4 regions of the Acetobacter ascendens genome follow, and region 1 is predicted to be linked to each of the others. Evidence: riboswitches for the same ligand, from Rfam matches in the RefSeq annotation. Region 1 holds a riboswitch; each other region holds the start of a gene.
The links. A riboswitch is a leader RNA that binds a small molecule or an ion and turns the genes downstream of it on or off. The one in region 1 is predicted to bind cobalamin.

Region 1 (2,199 bases):
GCAAAAGTTGCCTTAGTGCCAGAATAACCGGAAAAACCTCGGCGTTATGATCACCGCCAAGATCTTTCCATGCGCGCTGCTCAAGCTCCACAATTTCACGATCTTCGAAAAAGACACGTTCTGTAAAAGCAATAAGTAATGGCCATGCCAGATCTAGCAATAGGGGCACTTTTAATCGTCGGATAGAGAGCAAACCAAAAACACGATTGGTCAGTTCTTCGCTATCTTGCGGAACGTAGGAAATCCATAGCTCCATAACGGGTTCATCAATGCCCTGCGTTTCGATCCTGAGAGTTTGATAAGGATATTGAGTACGAATGGTCATGATATCACGATAAGCAAAGTCACGGCCATCGCGCCGCCTTTGGCCATAAATCAGTGCTTCACTAATAGGCTGCTTGCCTCCTGTTCTGGCAAAGGTGTAACGCGCTTCAACAAAATTTTCTCCACTCTCCATGCCAAGAAAACGCGGTTTCATCTTGCCCACAAGTTTGCTGTGCAAAACTTGATGATTCATATCCATGAGGTTTTCATGCATAAAACTGTAATGGCAATTCACCACCTGTCCGAAACGGCGCGTCCGGTAATGCCTGTCGCTTACCCGCGGAAAGTTAGGCAACGGTACGGTGTTGGCAAGTGTTTGGTCTCCCATAAACACAAAAAGAAGGCCGCCTTTTTCCTGACATGCCCATGTTTTCAGCTTAAGGCAGGTTGCTCCGGGCTGGGGGTTTGGTGCAACAGATTGTCCCTCGCGGTTAAATGTTATGCCATGCGCCATACAGGTGATGAGGTTGTTATGCACGTCTCCCTTACCAAGGAGCACTTGGCGATGAGGGCAAAGTCCATCTAGGGCATAAGGTAGCCCAGTGAGCGGGCGGACAATAACAATATGATGCCCGGCAAAAACAACATCGAGGGCCTTTCCGCGTTTTACTTCGCGCGACCATGCGAGAGGATACCAGAAGTTTGGATTACTTTTGACGCGTCTTAAATCAGTTTGTTTGAGATCGACGGTGTTTGAACCGGCTGCGCGGAATCCATTTTGCATTGTTTGGGCCATTCATTAAGGCCTGCTGGAAACGAAAGAGTAAGGCAATAAGAATTGATAATGCTTGCCGTTCTGTACGTATCAGCAGACAAATGTCATCCAAAGCCGCATCACTAAATGATGCTCTTTTGGAATAGATGTACTGACAGGGGAAAAAGGGGTTTATTTACACTATCCTGCACAGATAACTGGCAAAGCACCAGACTGTAGAAGATATTGCAGCATACGAGGTAAGGCAGTTGGACATAGTAACTTCCCCCACCTTCGGTACATCCCGCCCGACGGTATGGTGGCTGAACGATGGCAGGTCTCCTGGCTTGCGGATCAGAACCGCTTGGCTCTACCTTCCCATCTCCATTTGGAGACAGTGGTTCACGTTATCCGTGAACGAACCAGCGGCTACCGCTTACAGTTGCGGGAGCAGCCCCGACTAGGCATCTGAAAAAAACGATAAGACCAGATGCTGACGGTGTTCCCTATTAACCCGCTCGCGCGGGGCCATCGTGGTTTTTGGTGAGGCAGTTTGTAACTTATCTTTTGATAAGAGCAAAGCAGAATTACAGAATAGGATGAAATGCTGATATCAAATTTGTGCAATGGTAATCCCCCCATAAAAAGAGTGGCTTTTGAATGAGAATTTTCTCAGCGTAAGAATTGAGGAGATTCTGATGAAGAGTGATCGCTTTACTGACGCCCAGATCATGGGTGTGATCCGCCAGGCTGAGGGCGGTGTCCCGGTTCCTGACCTGTGCCGGGAGCATGGGATTAGCAACGCCACGTTTTACCGGTGGCGCGCGAAATATGGCGGCATGGATGCTTCGATGATCAGTCAGATGAAGGCTTTGGAAGAGGAGAACCGTCGGCTGAAGCGCATGTATGCGGATTTGAGCATGCAGACGGATATCCTGAAGGAAGCCCTTGGAAAAAAATGAAGCGGCCAGCCCAGCGCCGGGAACTGGCCGCACAAGCTGTGGCGCATCATGGGGTCAGCATTGCGCTGGCCTGTCGGATTTTTGGGATATCCGAGGCCTGCTTTCGCTATCGTCCGCGACTGGCAGCGGAGAACGACAGGATTGCCGCTCTTCTGGTGGGACTGACCCAGGCTCACAGGAGATGGGGATTTGGTCTGTGTTTCCTGTATCTGCGCAATG
Region 2 (2,199 bases), 1.2 Mb from region 1:
GTTTCAAGATCATTCCCCAGCAGGAAAATATTGCCCAGAGCAATCCCTTCTCCGGCGCGCGCAGCAGCCAGTGTAATGTGGGCCTGCCAGAGGCGCGTTGCGGCTGGCAGTTTTGTGCAGGCAACATTTTGCGCATGCAACCACAGTTTCCATTCGGCTTCATCTTCTTCCTGTAACAAGGGTGCACGTAGCAAATCTGCTGTTGTGCGCGGTTGACCACCCAGTTCTGTCAGGCAGATGGGGGCAGCCACCGGAAAAACATCTGGCCTGGCAATAATCATGCTGCGTGTGTTGCGTGGCTCTGCTAACGGAGCATCATCTCGCACATAGCCGATATGCGCATGATTATCTGTTTCCACACCGGTAACATGGAACGCCGTATTGGCATCTACTGGGCGCAACATAATTTCCAGTTGAGGATGCGCGCGCCGAAAAGTGGAAAGCCGTGGCAACAGCCAATGGTAAGCAAAACCATGCGCGCAGGTAATGGTAAGGGGGGGCGTATGGTTGCGAATATCTGCCGTAGCTGTGGCTAGTTCTTCCAATAGCGGAGTGATGCGGGAATAATAAGTGTGGCCTGCTAATGTAAGGGTTCCCGTTTCCTTATCTCGCAAGGGGGTGCCCAGAATATTTTCCAGATCCCGAATGTGGCGGCTGATAGCTGCGTGATCTACGCGCAATTCTGCGGCAGCCCGTCTGATACCGCCCGTGCGCGCAAATGCCGTAAAGGCATTGAGCATGGCAAGAGGTGGAATGCGGTATCGTTGGTCCATAAGTCGCCAGTCTGGGAAAAGTCTGGAGAGACAGGTGGGTTAAAATGGGGCCTCTGGCAAGAGTGATACGCGTATATTCAGGCAAAGATTGAAATATGAGACAAAAATAAGGTAAGGGTTGCGCCGTCTTGCAACGGTCCCGCGCAAGCGGGTTTGAAAGGGAATGCCGGAGGCTCCAGTGTTGGAACCAAGTCGGCAACTGCCCTCGCAACTGTAGGCGGAGAGCATATTACTCCTTGGCCGCATCACAGCGGCAGCCACTGGTGGCAACATCGGGAAGGCTGAGCAATATGCAATGACCCGCAAGTCAGGAGACCTGCCGTTGTTGTCTTGTTTAACCGCCGGGCGAGGGAACCGGAGGTGGATCATGTACTATGTTTACTCATCTGCTTTTAGCAGGTTTTTCCCGTAATCCCTTTGGTTGTTTTGCCTTCATGCTGCGCGGTGAAGTGTAGCAATGCCTTGTTTTACAAATAGAATTTGGAAGAAAGTCCCATATTCTCTGCCCTGTTTGCTTCTGGCCGGAGGGGTATTAGGCAACTTGCCCGCCTTAGCGCATAGTGAAGAGACACAGGCGGAGCAGGACCGTCGCCGTCTGGGCAATTCAGGGCCATTGATTGAGCAGATTGATCCGGCCACGGTGCGGGATTCCCAGCGTGCGGCAGAAGCGGCGGCGGCCGAGAAAAAGGGCGATGACACGCCAGACATGAGTGACCACCTGCTGGGCAACATGTGGGGGGCGCGGGATTGGATGGCCAAACACGGCATCAGCTTTGATATTCAAGAAGTGGATGAACTGTGGGGCAACGCCACAGGGGGCACGGCCTCAGGGGCTGATGGCGCCAGTGGCTCAGGCACCGGCCCAGCCTATGATGGGGTAACCATGCCCACCCTGACAGTGGATCTGGAAAAGCTGATCGGCCTGAAGGGCGGCACATTCAATGTTAGCGCCCTTCAGTTGCGTGGGCGCTCCATCTCGCAGGATCATCTGGCCAACTTCAACCCGGTCAGCGGGTTTGAGGCCGATCGCTCCACCCGTCTGTTTGAGCTGTGGTATCAACAGTCCTTTCTGGACGGCAAGCTGGATGTAAAGATCGGGCAGCAGGATCTGGATACCGAGTTCCTGATCAGTGATTACGGGGCATTGTATCTGAACTCCAACTTTGGTTGGCCCATGGCCCCATCGGTCAACCTGTATGCGGGTGGCCCATCCTGGCCGCTGTCTTCTCCCGCCATTCGTATCCGCTATCGTCCGTCAGACAAGTTCACCTTCATGTTTGCGGCAGCAGATGACAACCCACCGGGGAATCGCAACAACTCCTTTGGTATCCAGAACGGCGGCAACAGCGCAGACCCCACCAATCAGAACACTCATGATGAGGATGGGGCCAACTTCAACATGGGCACCGGTGCGCTACTGATTACC
Region 3 (2,199 bases), 730 kb from region 1:
TAAAGCGATCACTCTTCATCAGAATCTCCTCAATTCTTACGCTGAGAAAATTCTCATTCAAAAGTCACTCTTTTTATGGGGGGATTACCATACAGATCCACAACTCCATCACGGGATCCTCAATCCCTTGCGTTTCAATACGCAGGCTCTGATAGGGATATTGTGTCCTGATGGTCATGACGTCCCGATAGGCAAAATCCCGACCATCACGGCGTCTCTGGCCGTAAATCAGCGCCTCACTCAAAGGCTGCTTGCCGCCCGTTCGTGCAAACGTTTAACGGGCCTCAACAAAATCATCTCCGTGATCCATTCCCAGAAACCGTGGCTTCATTTTGCCGACAAGTCGGCTATGCAGAACCTGGTGATTCATATCCATCAGGTTTTCATGCATGAAACTGTAATGACAGTTCACCACCTGGCGGAAGCGCCGCGTGCGGTAACGTCTGTCTCTCACCCTTGGAAAGTCAGGGAATGGGGTTTTGTCCGCAAGAGACTGATCCCCCATAAAAACAAAAATGAGCCCATCTTTTTCCCGGCAGGCCCAGGTCCTGAGACGCAGACATTGCGCTTCGGCAGAAACATTGGGCGAAACACATTGTCCGTCTCGGTTATATTTCAAACCATGAGCGATACAGCTTAGAAGATCACCATGGACCTCTCCTTTGGCGAGCAGAACCTGCCGATGGGCGCACAGGCCATCCAGAGCGTAAGGCACACCGCTTTTGGGACGCACGACGACGATATGCCGTCCTGCAAACCGGACATCGATTGCCTTTTCCCGTCCCAATTCACGGGACCAGGCGACAGGATACCAGAAGTCCGGATTGGTTCTGACTCGTCTTAAATCGATCTGTGCCGCGCACACTGAATGGTCTGAAATTTAGTGAAGCTCGTTTTCCATTGCCTCGGCATTTCAACTGGCTCAGCACAAAGCGAAACGAAGCAACACCCCGACATGGAGCATTGTGCCGTCTCTCACAGTTTCTCTGAGCAAGTGTACCCGTTACCAATACCGGACAGAATGGGTCATTGTCCGGTGACTGAATCTCAAGTTTCTAACGGATCAATGCTGTCTGCAGCACAAAAGCGTCATTCGTATATCGGCCACAAATGATGGGGTAAAAAACTCTGGCCTGAAAAGAGCCGTCGCCTGATTCATCAGGAACGACCGAGGCATGAGGCAGACAGGCATATATTCTCTCCTCTCTTCGGTCATCCCGCCCGACGGTTGGTGGCTGAGCAATGGCAGGTCTCCTGGCTCACGGATCATGGCCAACTGGTTCCAACCTTCCCGTCCCCTATGGGAACAGTGGTCCACGTTCAGGGCGAACGAACCAGCGGCATACCGCCTACAGTTGCGGGAGCAGCCTCCGACTTCGCGCCTGGACGGTCGTCTGACCAGTGCGTGACGGAGTTCCCTATTAACCCGCTTGCGCGGGACCATTGAAGCGTTTGCCTCTGTAACATGCCGCCAAACGCATCCAGCGTGCAAGCTGGAACATCATGGATGGGGCAGAAGGCAGATATCAGTTTTTCGCATGTAGAACATCCGTCTGACTCGCCAACACGCCGGAAAACAAGCGCCCCGTTGATAATGTCTCTGGCTTTATCTCCTCCGGGTAAGGCTTTGCTTCCATCAACCCATGAACGATATTTATGTTTTTATGAAATAAAATCATTTTTGTTCACTGTATCATTCGGGCATAAAGCAGACACCGCGCTTACCAGCACACATGATGATGACCACGACCTGAGAGAACTGGAAACGAAATTTGGGGCCATCTTGAATCCCCATAAATCAAATTCTGGTTTTTCGTGGTAAAAGAGATGCAGAGCCATAATGATTAAGGACTTTACATTCAGTATCAATCGACTTCGCTTTGATGAGAACTATCATCCATCCGATAAGACACGCCTCACGACCAATTTCGCCAATCTGGCGAGAGGGGAAAGCCGTCAGGAAAACCTGCGTAATGTCCTGCTGATGATTGACAATCGTTTCAATGATCTGGCCCATTGGGATAACCCCAATAGGGATCGCTATTCCGTCGAGCTTGAAATCATTTCCGTCGACATGGATATCGATTTTTCTGGCAAAAGCGACAGCTTTCCGCTGATCGAAGTTCTGAACACGACGATTGTCGATAAAAAAGCCAACAAGCGCATAGATGGTCTCGCAGGGAACAGTTTTTCCTCGTA
Region 4 (2,199 bases), 930 kb from region 1:
CCGCCAATGGGTTGTCATGATCCAGGGAAGGATCTGCCGCACGCTGTTGAGCAATAGCTTCCGGATCATCTGCAAAACGACCCGCGGCGACTGCTGGTGCGTCCACTACAGTTATCACGCCATCTACAGTCATACGGTTACGCACCGTTGGCCAGCCAAAGGCCTTGAGCAGCGGTTTGGGCAGCGCCAAGCCAGATGTTTCAATCACCACATGTTCAGGCGGATCTGCCCGATCAAGCAGGGCTTCCATGGTTGGTAGAAAATCATCTGCTACCGTGCAGCACAGGCAGCCATTGGTCAGTTCAACAATGTCATCTTCCTTGCAACCTTCCACACCGCACCCGCGCAGGATTTCTCCATCAATGCCAAGAGAACCAAATTCGTTCACCACCACGGCAATGCGATGCCCTGCTGCACGCTGAAGCAGATTGCGCAAAAGGGTTGTTTTACCTGCCCCTAAAAAACCAGTGATAATGGTTACAGGCACGCGAGATGCAATTGTCATGAAGGCTCCTGTTCATCATAAAGTTGTGCGGGAACACGCCCCAGCACCATATTGGAAAGAGATGCCGGACGACGCGAAGGCATAACTGTTCCTCGCGCAGACTTTGCATAGAGTTGGGCATACGCCAGAATATCTTCTGCTTTTTCGGCACCCAGATGCCCTAATAACCATGTCCAACGCTCTGGCATGGCAATGGCTGCGGTGCATCCACGATCACAGGCGGCCAGGCACTGCACCTCACGCAACAAAACTGGAGCTTCTTGCCCAATAGTTTCTGCTTCCTGCACCAGAGCCTGCAAACGTGCATACAACTGGGCACCCGGCGGCTGATCCATAGCAGGCCCGCCACGCCGACATGTGACACACACATGCAAAACAGGATGATTCTGAGGTGACTTTTGAGAAGAATCGGATGCTTCGGCCATGCTGTATCCCTGAAATAACCGCCATTCTAAAAGAATAGCTGCCTGAAGGGGTGCAGTAACCCAGCGCCCCTACCTCAGAGATGGCAGGGGAAATATACCTTAAACGGTACATCTATGCCTGCCGGGCACCCCGCCAGCAGCAACGCTAGAACTTAATAAATAAGGCCTACCTGTGTACTTACGCATACAGGCACCGATGGCAGGTTTCCTGGCTTGTACCCACATATGCCCTAACCTATCGGCCAAAACATAAAACAGCGCTCCCTACCTTCCCAGCCTTCGTGCAGGCCAGTGGCATATTGGGCTAAACAGCCCATAAGGAACACCATGGGTAACTTACAGTTGCGGGGGCAGCGACGGCCTTACACCGTTCTTCCCTTTTCATCCCGTAAAGGACACCATCAGCCCACGCACAATGCGCACAAGCTGCCTTTGCTTTCAACCCGCAGTTTTTAGTCCTGCAATTTTAAGGTCTGCTGATCTGAAACAGGATTGAGGTTTCACGCTAATATTCCCGTGCTTTGCAGCTCTATTTCCATTATTGACGTGCAAAACAGCTATGATATATTCGTATGAATATACTTTATATGTCAAATATTCTTTCGCTAACTAATGAGGATTCCATGACCTCCCCACGCGTTCTGCCCATTCTGGATGAAACGCGTTTTTCAGACATGGCGCTTACCTTCCGCATCATGCGGTTAGCCACAGTCTGGCGTACACAACTGGATCGGGCCTTACGCCCGCATGGCATGACATTGGCCAGCATGCGCCCCATGGCTTATCTGATGATGATGCCCGATGGTGCCACGCAAAGTGATCTTGCCGCCGCCATGAATGTGGATTGCTCTGCACTGGTGCGTATTCTTGATTTGTTAGAAAAACAGAAGCTGATCACACGCCTGCAGGATACGCAGGACCGACGTGCCAAAAAACTTGTGCTCACTTCTGCGGGGCAGGAAAGATGCGCACTGTTCCATACCATTGCCGCACAACTTGAACAGAACGTTCGCCAGAACCTTACGGAAGATCAGGTACGTAGTTTAATTCATGATCTTTCCTGCATGCTGGAAACACATCATGAACGCTAGATCTGAGCAAAACAGTAACACGCTCTTTTCCTTTAGCTCTGTGTTGTCTCGCTGCTTACCAGCCTTTTTTTCTGATGAAGCCCAATGGAATACCTTTAAGGCCACAGCAGGCTATTCTGCCCGCGTGTTCTTATGCATTGGCATTGCCGTTTTTCTGGCGTTTATGTTCCAGCTTCAT

Region 2: linked by a shared signal. The riboswitch ahead of A4S02_RS13195 (carbohydrate porin) and the one ahead of A4S02_RS04930 (aromatic ring-hydroxylating oxygenase subunit alpha) in region 1 are both predicted to bind cobalamin.
Region 3: linked by a shared signal. The riboswitch ahead of A4S02_RS15105 (Rieske 2Fe-2S domain-containing protein) and the one ahead of A4S02_RS04930 (aromatic ring-hydroxylating oxygenase subunit alpha) in region 1 are both predicted to bind cobalamin.
Region 4: linked by a shared signal. The riboswitch ahead of A4S02_RS00485 (DUF1636 domain-containing protein) and the one ahead of A4S02_RS04930 (aromatic ring-hydroxylating oxygenase subunit alpha) in region 1 are both predicted to bind cobalamin.

The regions. Positions count from the first base shown of each region.
Region 1 covers NZ_CP015164.1:1,019,597-1,021,795, reverse strand. Annotated here, with positions in the region: gene A4S02_RS04930 (aromatic ring-hydroxylating oxygenase subunit alpha) at 1-1,048, opposite strand, end outside; cobalamin riboswitch at 1,334-1,566, opposite strand; one part of gene A4S02_RS04920 (IS3 family transposase) at 1,717-1,978, shown strand; one part of gene A4S02_RS04920 (IS3 family transposase) at 1,978-2,199, shown strand, end outside.
Region 2 covers NZ_CP015164.1:2,699,367-2,701,565, forward strand. Annotated here, with positions in the region: gene A4S02_RS13190 (LysR substrate-binding domain-containing protein) at 1-773, opposite strand, end outside; cobalamin riboswitch at 891-1,111, shown strand; partial or broken gene A4S02_RS13195 (carbohydrate porin) at 1,231-2,199, shown strand, end outside.
Region 3 covers NZ_CP015164.1:1,744,848-1,747,046, reverse strand. Annotated here, with positions in the region: partial or broken gene A4S02_RS15110 (transposase) at 1-19, opposite strand, end outside; partial or broken gene A4S02_RS15105 (Rieske 2Fe-2S domain-containing protein) at 86-880, opposite strand; cobalamin riboswitch at 1,228-1,460, opposite strand; gene A4S02_RS08370 (DUF1852 domain-containing protein) at 1,841-2,199, shown strand, end outside.
Region 4 covers NZ_CP015164.1:91,157-93,355, reverse strand. Annotated here, with positions in the region: gene cobW (cobalamin biosynthesis protein CobW) at 1-505, opposite strand, end outside; gene A4S02_RS00485 (DUF1636 domain-containing protein) at 502-930, opposite strand; cobalamin riboswitch at 1,112-1,348, opposite strand; gene A4S02_RS00480 (MarR family winged helix-turn-helix transcriptional regulator) at 1,503-2,021, shown strand; gene A4S02_RS00475 (FUSC family protein) at 2,011-2,199, shown strand, end outside.